3 regions of the Sporosarcina sp. P25 genome follow, and region 2 is predicted to be linked to each of the others. Evidence: riboswitches for the same ligand, from Rfam matches in the RefSeq annotation. Region 2 holds a riboswitch; each other region holds the start of a gene.

Region 1 (4,664 bases), on a different contig from region 2:
TATATCTATTTCCTTTTCATCCGACTTCATGGTTCTTCACCATTTTCTGTATAGATTTTATGTTCTGACTTTTCTAGATGGTTTTCTTGAAATCAAAGCAATAACGACTAAAAAGAAAGATAGAAAGAGCATGAAGAATAAAGTGATGATCAATACATAATCTCCTTTAATGGTATGAAAAAGACGATCATCCAAAAGAGATAACGACAACGTCATAAAGAAAAAAGCGGGGGCAAGTATTTTCCAAATACGCTGTTTGTCTCCTGTCATATTTAACAAGTCCGCTGCTATGAATAAAAGAAGCCCCACTCTTATGAATGCACCTGACAACCATTGATAAATTGAAGCAAAATCAAAATGCTCGATAAACCGCCCAACCGATCCCAGTCCCCATTCTTCATAGGCGGGAAATCTTTGTTTTATCGCTTCGGTTGGACCAAACTCCGTTATGGCTCCAATGGTAGGACCCATGGTCAAACCCATTAAAATGAAAAGCATAATAGCGAAATGATACCACCGCATCCGATCTTTGACTTGTTGTTGTATGAACAAGAACAACAAAATCTCGACAAATCCGGATGCTGCAAACATCGCGGTAGTGAGTACAGGTTGAAATCCATGTTCCAAAAAAGGTTGAAGCAACTCATAATTTTTCACTTGCATATTCGTAAATGCAATAAAAAAACCTAAAATAACGATCCAAAATAAAATAAGTACATTAACCATCGCAATCGTTTGTAAGTTTGTGGTGACAAGTAGGATACATAAAATGGTGTAAACGATTACCAACGGCAGCATAGGCGTTTCTGGCAGAAAAGTTGACACCATCCAAAATAATGTCTCACCCATTGTAAATGCGGCCATAATAATTAAAAAGAAAGCCGTTACATACCGGAATATGGCTGTAGCGACTTTCCCGATGTTCGTCTCCAACCACTTTGTTAACGGTTGTTGATTTGATTTTTTATGGATGTAAAGTACGAGAAAAAGCCAAGGAAAGATTGCAATAGTTGCAACTAGAATAGATATCCATCCATCCCTTCCCGCCCCTTTCACCAATGACGGGATAATAGTCACATGATTTTTCAAACCAATTATTGTCATCGACAGGAAAATAACATGCAAGACACTTATAGAACCGGTTTTTTTCATACGAAAACCCTCTAACGTTTTTATATCATTTAGCTTTGACAATAATAGATAAAATTATACTTACTAGACGATAGAATAGAGGGGATGGATAATACTATTTTCTCAACTGCATTAATTACATGTGGTATAACGCCAATAATTATCTCCCAGCACACCTGACAAATACGCTAATCCTTCACTTTCAGTACGATGGACGGAACGCCAGTCCTCTCCGTCAAGCGCTAAATAAATTTCATGATGAGGTGCATCATTATGATAGCCAACCAGGTCAATGTTCCCTTCCTGATCCACATGAGCTTTCACTTCATAATGAATTGGCGGTGAAGTGGTTAATGGATTGCCTACGTCATGATTGATTGTAAAATGAACTTCTGTCGATTTCCCTTCCAACCGATCAATGTCTATACCATCTACAGACGCATGGTCATGACGCTTATACCGTTTCATCGTATTCAAGCCGATTGACGGTCCCGTGGCTTTCGTAAATTGCAATGTACTGTCTCCCCCGATAAACTCTCCTTCTATATCCACACGGGTACGGAAGCTTTTCCCTTCTGGATTAAAGTCCCGATCATCTCCTGTAAAGTATGGTATCGGTGAAAAGAGATTCGGATTCTTTATAATATCTTCCTTTAAAAATGTCGTATAACGGAACTTCCACTGTTCCACTTCTTTTGTCTTTTTCCTGTCAGCTACCGGTTTTAGTAATTGATTCCGCTGCTTTACCCGTACAGAAAAAGTGTAGATTTCTTCTGTCGGTTTATTCTCAAGATTTCGAGGCATAATCACTTCATACACTTTTGATGCGATCGATTTACTGACATTCATTTTCTGATTGCTGTCAATCAATGGACGCGTTGCCGCGACACTATATACTACCGACTCAGAAAGACTTGTCTCACGATCAATAAAACGATTATCAGTAATTGTCTCGATGTATTGTCCGTTGCGGTAAATATCAAACTTCTCTACGTCCTTAATCCACTCCCATGACAGTGCAATTTGTGATGGGGCGACAATCGTTGTAATGACTAAGCGTTGTAAAGGATGTTCATCTTCCTGTACTTCTGTTAGGGCGGACGTCTGGATAACAATCACATCTTGAACCCGTCCTTCCTCTACTCGTTCCACTGTATATTGAAAAGGATGTGACGGGTCTAATTCACCATCCGTAAACTTTGGAGCCGTTCCTTCATATACTTGCCTGTCATTTTTATAAACACGATAATAACCACCTGTGTCACTCCATGTGAATGATATATCATCCAATGAATGAACCATCTGTTGAATTTCAAATAATTTCTCCATTTGCGATCTGCTCCCTTTTATCTATTTCATCTGAAACAGTTATACGCCTTCAGATAATTATGTAACATTCAGCATATCGTTATACCTCTTTGTCTATTCGGAATCGCTCATTTCCAAATACTTAGACCTTCTAATCCCAGTATTATTTCAACCTTTTTCATGTATATGATATAATTAGCCTGTCTGATACATAGCCACCACTAGGGGCGCCTTCTTTTCGGCTGAGATGCGATTACGCAAACCCTTTGAACCTGATCTAGCACATACTAGCGGAGGGAAGTGGGTAGTTTTCATACCCAATTGCCCATCTATGCATGGGTTTTTTGTATATATACCTTTAAAGGGAGGAAAAGAAACATGCAGCTTATTCAAGAACTTCGTCAAAGGCAACCGCTCGTTCATTGCATTACAAATTTTGTAGTCGCGAATTTCCAAGCAAATGGTTTACTTGCAATAGGCGCTTCTCCCGTTATGGCGGATGCAGTAGAAGAAGCAGAAGATATCGCTAGAATTGCCTCTTGCAGCATTTTAAATATTGGCACATTGAAGCAACAAACAGTAGATGCAATGATTTTGGCAGGAAACAGTGCCCGCGCAGTAGGAAAACCCGTCGTACTAGACCCTGTGGGTGCAGGCGCCACAGCTTTTCGTAAAGCTAGCGTCCTGAAAGTACTGAACGAAGTAGACGTCACACTGATCCGTTGTAATGCAGGGGAACTTGCTGCAATTGCAGATGTTCCATGGGCCGCCAAGGGTGTTGACGCAGGTGAAGGTTCTGCCGACATCAAAAGTATAGCGACAATGACTGCTCGCAAGTATAACTGTCTGGTTGCAGTATCAGGCGAAGTGGATATTGTCACGGATGGTGATTCCACATTATCCATTACAGGCGGTCACCCCATGATGACTACCATTACAGGTACGGGGTGTTTACTTAGTTCTATCACGGGTGCTTTTCTCTCTGTAGGAATGGAGCATCCCTTGGAAGCCGTAGCAGATGCACTTTCATTTTATAAACGGGCTGGTGAACAGACAGCAAAAATTTCACGTGGTCCTGGCGACTTTGCTGTGAACTTCATAAATACATTACATACATTGGATAGAGAATCGAAAACATTTTCAACCTAATAGACAGGAGGTTTTTCAATTGACAGTACAAGTAGCATTGACCATTGCCGGTTCGGATAGCGGAGGTGGCGCAGGAATTCAAGCCGACTTAAAAACGTTCCAGGAACTAGGTGTATTTGGCACTTCTGCTATAACCGCGGTGACTGCTCAGAACACACACGGTGTTCACGGTGTTTATCCAATACAAACAGAAGGAGTAATAGCACAAATACGTGCAGTACTTGATGATTTTGATGTAAAAGCATGTAAAACCGGGATGCTGTTTTCTGCAGAAATTATTACTGAAGTAGCTACGCTATTAAAAGAATACCCTTCGTTTCCATTAGTCATTGACCCTGTCATGATTGCAAAGGGAGGACAAACTTTATTGCAACAACAGGCGATTCAAGCATTAAAAGAGCATTTGTTGCCACTGGCTACCATTGTGACTCCGAATATTCCTGAAGCGGAAGTACTGACCGGAATGAAAATACGAACAGATGAAGACATTCAGCAAGCCGCAGCTGCTTTTATCCAAATGGGAGCGAAAGCCGTCGTTATGAAAGGCGGCCACCGTAATGATGTGTTGGACGCAAAGGATTATTACGCGGACGAAGAAGGTCAGTCATTCACTGTAACTACACCTTGGATCCAAACTAAAGACACACATGGAACCGGATGCACATTTGCAGCGGCGTTGACAAGTTTTCTAGCTAAAGGCTATTCCTTGACGGATGCAGTTGCCGAAGCGAAGCAATTCATACAAGCCGCGATTGAAAATGGCTTGAAGATCGGTTCAGGCCATGGACCGACAAATCATTGGGCATATGGTGATCTAAAAAAGGAGATACACTGATGTCAAATATAGGATTGAAGAAAGCATTAGGTTTATATTTTGTAATGGGCACACCAAACTCAGGGAATCAAGATCCATTAGCAATAGTGGAAGCAGCTCTTCGCGGGGGTGTCACATGTTTTCAGTTGCGTGAAAAAGGATTACATGCCCTCGAAGGCGAAGCTTTGCTCGGGTTTGCCAGAAAGTGTCAGGCGCTATGCAGATTGTATCGCGTTCCTTTCATCATCAATGACGATGTGGA
Region 2 (4,664 bases):
CAACTTCGTGTTGGATTTGAAAACTGCATTGCGTTTATAAAAAATGTGAATCTTATCCTGTTCGTTCACTATAGTATCGATTAGTGAAGTAGATGATCCTTCATTTACTTCCACCACCCACTGATCAGTGCCATGTAAGCTTCCATTTTGAATGTCATTAATCGACACAAAATTCTTTTTCAGTTCATCTATCTCAAAAGGAATATCTTGTTCCTGTAACAACTGTTCAACAACTTGTACAACCGTACTGTCTTCTTCGAATGTGACTTCAGTTTCTGAAAGAATAGAGCCATCTAATCCATCGATTTTCACGTGGGCTGTAGGCTGCTCTGCTTTTAAAGCAATTCGATTCCAAACTGAACTTCCCGCATTTATGTCTGCTAGCGCAAGTAATACTTGCTCAGTCGCCATTAAGTTGGTTTTCTTATCAGTCACTTTCCACTTATATGAGCCATCTTCTAACTGGAAACCTTTTATTGCATCTACTACTGTCTGATTTCCAATATGCCATTTCTCTGCTAGTACGTTTTCATTTACTGCAGCTAGACCCCAAATCGCTGTCGCTGTTGAATTGGCATTATCGCCCATTCCAAATTTACCTGGCGAATTAAATCCACCCGTCTGTAAGTCTAGTTGTCTAGCTCGTAGTAAGTCCTTCGTTCTTTCAATAGCTGCATCCGCCGCTTCTTCCCCTTGATAATTAGACAATGCGATCATGCCCATACCTGTCATATCTGGGTCTGAAACCGTACCGCTGAATGAATATCCGCCATCTTCATTTTGCTTATCGAGTAAAAATTGTAGTGCTTTTTGTTTCGTATCTTTATTCCACTCGCCTAAATTGGCTCCTAGACGTTCGCCTGTATCCATCGCAAGCAATGCCCACATATGTTTATTAATGCCACCAAATGCGCCTGTATCTTTGTTTTGTTGCGATGCTAATTCTACATAAAGATTACGCTTCGTTTCCCATGCATCGGCTGGATCTTCGTTCATTGCGAGTAACCCGAAGATATAGCGAATATGTTCTGTACCATAATGTATAGGTTCCAAATGACTTGGCTCTTTTTTTTGCCATTCTGGTAATACCCACTCGCCATCATTCAGATCTTCACCTGCTGCGTAAAGCCCGACTAATGTTTGCCACGAATCCAGTTTCATCTCTTTGTTTTTATAAAACTGAACGGTTTTAGCTAATAAGTCTTCCACATCTGTCTGCTCGGCAACCGTTCCTTTTGTATTCTCTACACCTGTATCAACTGCTTGTACCACCGGAGTTACAAACGACAATACCAACATCAAACTTAGCAACACAGATAATACCTTACTTACTCGACTACCTTTCTTCAACGACTCCTACCCCCTATTTTTTTCAATAAAAAAATCCCGCCTCCGGAAAGAGACAAGGATGGATGGATGCGTGTTTAGACGTACCTAATACAACACCACATACACACCTTTTTCCGGAAGGTTGTAAGCATGGTATTATGGTAAGTCTCCTGACTTTTGGATACAAACGCAACTTCAACCTTCCCAGTACGAATACCAGTGGTTGTCTGAAGTCACTTTCCAATTACAGTGGCCGGACCGTTCAGGATTTTCACCTGATTCCTTTTTAAGTCTTGCAAACTAGCAAGACACCAAAATACGCTATAAACTCCTCTTTATCATAAGGAGTCGACATAACAATTGCAATAGCGTAATATTTGACGGTTCATGTATTATACAGGCTTCTATCCTATACCGATTTCTCTCAACGCTATCTTGACTATCTTTTCAGACTATGTAACGATAAGAGATGGATAAACACTAGGGGTGCTTTTGCTGAGAGAGGCGTTCGCCTTAACCCTTGAACCTGCTCTAGATAATGCTAGCGGAGGGAAGTGGACATATGACGGATTTTATCCGTACTATGCAACCGCTTCGCATAGAGAAGTGGTTTTTTTGTGTGAATTTTTTTAAGAAATGAGAAGTGGTAAGAATATGATGAATAAAGTTTTAGAGTTTACTAATGTCTCTTTTCATTATCAAGCAACGAAAGCTTCGAAACCAACTGTTATTTTCGATCAAGTTGACTGGCACGTGAAGGAAGGCGAATTCGTTAGCATCATTGGACCAAGCGGCTATGGCAAAAGCACGTTATTTCGACTCATCACTGGCCTAGAGAACCCTGACAGTGGACAGATTTTATTGGACGGAGTAGTGACAACGAAGCGGTTAGGCAAGGTTGGGTATATGCCGCAGCAAGACTTACTCATGCCGTGGCGGACGATTCTTGAAAATGTTCAATTACCTGTAGAGCTTCAAAAACGTAAACCTTCTTCCGATGAAATCATCCAGTTACTTGCTGACTTCGGACTGGCAGGAGAAGAAAACGCCTATCCTGGAAACTTATCAGGCGGGATGCGACAACGTGTTTCTTTTTTGCGCACAATCCTGACCGGCTCAAATATTTTATTATTGGACGAGCCATTTAGTGCACTAGATGCGATCACGCGGCTGACGATGCAAGAGTGGCTAATCGATCAATGGCAGAAGCTCGATAAAACGATCGTCTTCATCACACATGATATTGACGAAGCCTTATTCCTATCTGATCGCATCTTTGTACTTGCTGAAAAACCGGTACAGGCGATTCGCGAAGTCGTCGTACCTCTCAGCCGACCACGCACTATGCGAGACTTGGCACGACCGGAACTGATGGAACTGAAAGAGCAACTGATCAGCGAGCTTCGTTCGGAGGCGCGGCTATGAAGAAGATGACTTCGTATAGTTGGTCTATACTTCTCGTCGCGATGCTACTTGGCGTATGGGAAATCGCAGCGCGACTTTACGACAAAAGTTTCCTCTTTCCGTCCCCTTCAGCGATTCTGATTAGATTATGGGAGCTGAAAACGGAGCTGTTTATCCATCACTTACCTCCGACTGCTTTAACTATTTTGATCGGCTTATCGATTTCGATCATCATCGGATCCACACTAGCGATTGCGATGTATAGTAAGAAACCAATTGAGCAAGCATTTTACCCTATTTTGATCGCGTCGCAAACGATTCCTGTCATTGCGCTTGCACCGATTTTTGTCTTGTGGTTCGGCTACAGCATTTGGAGTAAAGTCGCAGTCACCGTCTTGATCACTTTTTTCCCGATCACCGTCAGCGTATTCGACGGCTTACGCTCGTCAGATAAGAACTTACGTGAGTTAATGTTGACAATGGGCGCATCCGCCAAAGATATCTTCTATAAGCTAGACCTACCTTCCGCTTTGCCATCTTTCTTCTCTGGACTCAAAGTGGCGGTCACACTTAGCGTAATCGGTGCGGCCATTGGAGAATGGTTAGGCGCGCAGGCAGGACTTGGGTATTTCAGCAGAAGAATGATGACGCAATTTGATAGTGCTGCTGTATTCGCACCGATCGTCTTGCTTTCGGCAGTAGGCATTATCTTCTTTTTACTCGTTGTCGTAATAGAAAAATACTTTTTACAATGGAGGAATCATCAATGAAAAAACGTCTGTTCCTTAGCATCACGTGTCTTCTTCTACTTCTAGTGGGATGTACAAATGATACAACCCCTGCCAATCAAGAAGAGACACCGAACAATGAAAAGAAAAAAGTCAGCATTATGCTCGACTGGTATCCGAATGCCGTACATAGCTATATATATGTTGCGCAAGAAAAAGGATTTTTTAATGAAGAAAACGTGGAAGTGGACATTCAATTCCCTGCCAATCCGACCGACCCAATGAACTTGACCGCAGCTGGTAAAGTGACACTTGGATTGTATTACCAACCGGACGTCATTTTAGCGCAAGCAAATGAAAATATTCCGGTTAAAGCGATTGCCTCCATCGTACGTGAGCCGCTTAATTACACAGTCATGTTGGAAGAAAGCTCGATTCAATCACCTAAAGATCTCGAAGGCAAAACAGTTGGCTATCCTGGAATTCCACTGAACGAATCTCTGATTAAAACGATGGTAACGAATGACGGTGGCGATTATGACAAAGTGAATATGATCGATGTTGGATTTGAATTGGAATCTTCACTCGTTTCGAAACGCGTCGATGCCGTAACAGGAACATTTATTAACCACGAAGTGCCTGTTATGGACTCGAAAGGATTCAAAACGCGCTACTTTAATCCAGTAGACTATGGCGTGCCGAATTATAGTGAAATCGTGTTGTTGACGAGTGATGATACATGGGATAAAGAACAAGACGCCATCCAGGCTTTCTGGCGAGCAGCTCAAAAAGGCTATGAATTTATGGTAGAACAGCCCGAAGAAGCACTCGACCTCTTGCTGAACAACCAAGATCAAGCAAACTTCCCGCTAGACAAAGCAATCGAAACGGAAAGTTTACAAGTGTTATTACCTAAGATGGATACAGATGGTGAAGCATTTGGCACGCTGGATGAAACGTCTTGGAAAGAAGTACGGGACTGGCTACATGAAATGGAAATGATCAAGACGAAACCTGAAGTGGATGAGATGATCTTAGATATCAATACGGGAGAAATGTTCTCTAAATTAACGAAATAAAATACTCAAAAGGCTATTGCGAGAGTCTCCATGACGGACCGCAATAGCCTTTTCCGATGATATTCGATTAGTGAGGCAGTACGGTAAACTTCACAGCAAATGACTTCTTCATCGCAACTCCATT
Region 3 (4,664 bases), on a different contig from region 2:
GCGATCTTCAAAGAGAAAGAGCGTAAACGCAATGAGGATATGAATCAATGGAACAACAGATAATCTACGAACAAGACGTAGTGAATGCGGTTTGTGTCTTAATTGCAAAAGAGTCACGTGCAATGCCAGACGACGTGGAAGTCGAACTTGCTTACGATGACGACACTGGGTTTTCAGCAGATGCAGAGCTTAACGGCAAAATGCATCACTTGGACACTTCCCGTCTCGTCGAAGCGCTTCGCCTTTGGATTGAGCAGTATCTCGATCAAGATCCGATGGCAGCAGGCATTCAGCTAAAGCTGGATGATGAAGAAGGGATTATCGCGATCGTTCGATAATCAACAGGACGCCCCTTTCCGGGAGGGCGTTCTTTTTTTCGTCTGTGGGAATGAAGAGACCGTTAGAAAGAAGGATGGTGATATGCATTCTTCCATTTTATCATTAGGATCGAAACCCCTTGTAAATACAGATTATCCAGTTCTTATATATTTCGATTAAGACTTCGTCCACGCGAAAAAAGGATGCCCCACACCTCGGGACATCCTGCCTTACCTCTTACTTCATATTCTCAGATGTAATCTCTGCACAAGCAAATGGTGTTCCTGAATTGCCTGCTGGATCGGTAATGTTATCATCTGCGCCTTCATGGATAATCAATGCACTTCCATCTTCATCCATTAACGAATTTTCTTTTCCAGACTCAAGCGTAACTGCATCTGTCGTCACAGTAACTTTTGCGTTACCTTCTTCATCCGCCACAAGATTCTCCAAATCTCCTGCGTGGTGTCCTTCTGGATTCTCTAATCCATGCTTTTTATCTGTTGGGTTGAAATGACCGCCAGCAGACTCTTTAAAGTCCGGTGCAGTACAGACGCCCGTTTCATGGAAGTGCATACCGTGTTCTCCTGGCTCAAGGCCGGATACATCGATATCCATTGCTACTCCAGATGGCCCTTGCGTTAGCGTTACAGAACCAATTTCTTCTCCATCCACATTTATAACCGGTGCCATCACTTCAGGCTCCACTGTCTCCTCTTCTACAACTGGATCACCCGTGCCGTTCACCGGTTCTTTTTCTTTTTCATTTCCTTCATCCGTAGCGCCCCCGCAAGCTGCCATCAATAACGCTGAGCTCAATGCAATACTTGGTAATTTCCACATCATTAAATTCCTCCTTGTATAAGTTATGTAATTCATTGTTCATTACTGATTGGATAATGAACTCATAGTGTGTAGTGTACCCCATTTCTCAAAATTCTAACATGTATCTATCATTTTAAGAGCGGATTGCGGACTGGATAGAGCGGTTACCCTGTGACATTGAGCGTTTACCGCTGGACTTTGAGCGCTTTACGCCCGACATAGAGCGTTTACACAGACACATTGAGCGCTTAACGACAAACATAGAGCGCAACCGCATCCCCCTTCCAACAAATAAATGAAAGCCGCAGACAGATTAAAGTTTCGCTGATAGAAAAGGCCCTTTCATTAGCTAGAATTCACTACCGCACACTGGTGATAAAGCAAACTATGTATCGCCACACACACTGGTTGCTAGTATAGGAAATATAAAAAACCGGAAACATTTTTCGTTTCCGGTCAAATTTTATGAGAATAATATCTTTTCTAATTCCATTGGTTCAATATATGTATCGCCTCGATAAACGCGCATATTGCCTCCTGAAATTTCATCGATCAACATGATGTTGCGCTCAGGATCGCGACCGAATTCCAATTTGATATCATATAGTTCTAAACCTTTTTCCGCCATCTCTTTTCGTACTACTTCAGAAATTTGCTTTGTTAATTCTTTAAGTGTCGCATATTCTTCATGCGTTAAAATGTGAAGTTGTGCCAAAGCATCTTCCGAAATAGGTGGATCTTGACGTTCATCGTCTTTCAGCGTCACTTCCACGTAAGCATCCAGTACTTGTCCTTCTTCAGCGTATGCACCGAATCTGCGCAAGAAACTTCCGACCGCACGGTATCGACAAATCACTTCTAATCCTTTACCAAAGACCGTAGCAGGCTTCACCGTCATCGTCACTTCATCCAGATCGGCATCGATGTAATGTGTCGGTACGTTTTGCTCCTCCAATTTCTCGAAAAAGTATTTCGTCATGCGAAGTCCAGACTTCCCGGCACCTTCAATCGTCAGGCCTACTGTGTTGGCACCTGGATCAAATACACCATCTTCCCCTGTTACATCATCCTTGAATTTCAATAGCACGTGGCCATCTTCCAAGCGGTAGACGTCTTTCGTTTTACCAGAATAGGTTAATTTCATCCGTACGATTCTCCTCTATTCATAAATGTGTACTACCTATTCAGTATAAAGCACTTTGACGAGAAGAAAAAGTATTGTTTGACAAAAGTTGATGGACGTCCAGGTCATTTTCACAAAATAATCTTATACGTAGGATAATTAATACAAGTGAATTGAGGTAAATGAATAAAATAGTTTGACGCAATCATCTTCTAATTTTTATGAAGAAACTCTTTTCATTCTCTCACACACATGATACGCTAGTTCTGAAAATGAAATATTTTGACCATTAGGGGAATCCTTTACAAGGACTGAGAAAAGAGTGTGGCTCTGAAACCCTTATTACCTGAACAGGTTAGCACCTGCGGAGGGAAGTGGCGAGTCGTTCCGTATGTATTTCTGTCGACACATCCACCACTTTCCGATTCGGGAAGTGGTTTTTTCTATTGGAGGGGCATGAATGAAATTACTTGGCGTGACCGATGACCGTCTTTCGCTTGATGAACTAACACTTCACTTGCAACAGACAATACCGTTTCTGGATGCTATGATCTTGCGTGAAAAGTCCAAGACAGATGAACAACTGATAGATGTGATTTCACGTCTTGCGAATAGTGGATTCCCACTTGAAAAGCTCATTATACATGCCAGACCTTACGTAGCCAGCAAGCTAAACCTTTCGAACGTGCAGTTGCCGGGCTATGGCATGAGTGTACGGGATGCACGTCGGAAGTTTCCCGAGCTAACATTCGGCTGCTCGATTCATTCAATAGAAGAGGCAAAAAAAGCTACGACAGAAGGAGCAGATTGGCTCTTATACGGGCATGTTTTCGAAACAAAATCAAAACCCGGCCTACCAGCACGCGGTACCGACGAATTGTTTTCTATTGCGAAGTATAGTTCGATTCCCGTATATGCAATCGGCGGAATTCAGCCACATCATTTGCCTGATTTGCAGCGAAACAACGTAGCAGGCGCGGCTGTATTATCCCCTATGCGGTCACTAAACGTTTTACAGAGTTATAGAAAAGGAGAGGCGTTTAATGGAGAAAATGATTGACTTGAACGGAAAGTCGTATTCAGTCGTTCCGGAAGTAAGGACGATTCAGCAGTTACTTGAGCATTTAGGACTTGGTGATCGTATTTTGATTGTGGAGAAAAACAAAGAAATTTTGCAAAAAGAGTACTACGATGCACCGATTATGGATCGAGACCAAATTGAAATCATTCATTTTGTAGGAGGCGGATGAAGATGTTAAAAATTGCAGATAAAGAATTCTCTTCACGTTTATTATTAGGTACAGGGAAATACCCTTCATTTGATATACAAAAGCAGGCAGTCGCAGAATCAGAAGCAGACATCCTCACATTCGCGGTACGGCGCATGGATATTTTTGAAGCATCGCAGCCTAATTTTCTAGAGCAATTGGATTTAACTCGCTATACATTGCTTCCAAATACTGCAGGTGCAAGCACAGCAGAAGAAGCCGTACATATCGCGCGTCTCGCAAAAGCATCCGGACTTTGTGACATGGTAAAGGTTGAAATCATTGGGTGCAGCCGTTCATTGCTGCCAGACCCTGTAGAAACATTACGTGCTTCTGAAACGCTATTAGAGGAAGGCTTTATTGTATTGCCTTATACGTCAGACGATGTAGTACTCGCAAAAAGACTATGCGAATTAGGCGTTCATGCCATCATGCCGGGCGCTGCGCCAATCGGTTCAGGCAGAGGCATTCTGAACCCGCTGAATCTGTCATTCATCATTGAGCAGTCCAATGTCCCCGTGATCATCGATGCAGGCGTTGGCTCACCAAAAGACGCAGCATTCGCGATGGAGCTCGGAGCAGACGGTGTCTTGTTAAATACAGCAGTGTCAGAAGCGGCAAATCCTGTCATGATGGCAGCCGCAATGAAGATGGCGATTGAAGCGGGACGTCTCGGTTATAAGGCAGGACGTATGCCAGTACGTGACTATGGTGTAGCTAGCAGTCCCACTGAAGGACTTGTGACAAATTGATTGGTAAATATTCTCGGCAAGAGCTGTTTACACCGATCGGACTGGTTGGGCAACAGCGTATTCGTGAAGCAAAAGTTTTCGTCTTAGGAGCGGGTGCACTCGGTTCTTCTGGAGCGGAGATGCTAGTCCGGGCAGGTGTCGGTGAACTGACGATTGTCGATCGCGATATTTTGGAATGGACCAATCTCCATAGACAGCAATTATACACGGAACAGGATGTCATCGATCAATTGCCAAAAGCAATTGCAGCGGAAAGCCGATTGCGCGCTATCAACAGCGATGTGAAAGTGCGTGGGATTGTGGCGGATGTGACGCCAGAAAACATCCTCGAATTATTCGAAGGCCATCAATTCATTCTCGACGGCACAGATAATATCG

The links. Region 2 has a riboswitch for thiamine pyrophosphate ahead of CSV70_RS01200 (ABC transporter ATP-binding protein). Riboswitches for the same ligand answer to the same signal wherever they lie in the genome.
Region 1: another riboswitch for thiamine pyrophosphate. It lies ahead of thiM (hydroxyethylthiazole kinase); the one in region 2 lies ahead of CSV70_RS01200 (ABC transporter ATP-binding protein).
Region 3: another riboswitch for thiamine pyrophosphate. It lies ahead of CSV70_RS07060 (thiamine phosphate synthase); the one in region 2 lies ahead of CSV70_RS01200 (ABC transporter ATP-binding protein).

Annotation. Positions count from the first base shown of each region.
Region 1 covers NZ_PDYV01000002.1:235,302-239,965, reverse strand. Annotated here, with positions in the region: gene CSV70_RS02930 (spore germination protein) at 1-30, opposite strand, end outside; gene CSV70_RS02925 (endospore germination permease) at 58-1,152, opposite strand; gene CSV70_RS02920 (DUF3238 domain-containing protein) at 1,264-2,460, opposite strand; TPP riboswitch at 2,653-2,755, shown strand; gene thiM (hydroxyethylthiazole kinase) at 2,818-3,588, shown strand; gene thiD (bifunctional hydroxymethylpyrimidine kinase/phosphomethylpyrimidine kinase) at 3,608-4,423, shown strand; gene thiE (thiamine phosphate synthase) at 4,423-4,664, shown strand, end outside.
Region 2 covers NZ_PDYV01000001.1:251,640-256,303, reverse strand. Annotated here, with positions in the region: gene CSV70_RS01205 (DUF4430 domain-containing protein) at 1-1,350, opposite strand, end outside; cobalamin riboswitch at 1,473-1,660, opposite strand; TPP riboswitch at 1,802-1,899, shown strand; gene CSV70_RS01200 (ABC transporter ATP-binding protein) at 1,987-2,754, shown strand; gene CSV70_RS01195 (ABC transporter permease) at 2,751-3,503, shown strand; gene CSV70_RS01190 (ABC transporter substrate-binding protein) at 3,500-4,540, shown strand; gene CSV70_RS01185 (S8 family peptidase) at 4,608-4,664, opposite strand, start outside.
Region 3 covers NZ_PDYV01000006.1:17,452-22,115, reverse strand. Annotated here, with positions in the region: gene CSV70_RS07080 (hypothetical protein) at 1-63, shown strand, start outside; gene CSV70_RS07075 (DUF2653 family protein) at 48-338, shown strand; gene CSV70_RS07070 (superoxide dismutase family protein) at 556-1,164, opposite strand; gene CSV70_RS07065 (phosphoribosylaminoimidazolesuccinocarboxamide synthase) at 1,607-2,287, opposite strand; TPP riboswitch at 2,548-2,656, shown strand; gene CSV70_RS07060 (thiamine phosphate synthase) at 2,727-3,326, shown strand; gene thiS (sulfur carrier protein ThiS) at 3,310-3,516, shown strand; gene CSV70_RS07050 (thiazole synthase) at 3,513-4,286, shown strand; gene CSV70_RS07045 (ThiF family adenylyltransferase) at 4,283-4,664, shown strand, end outside.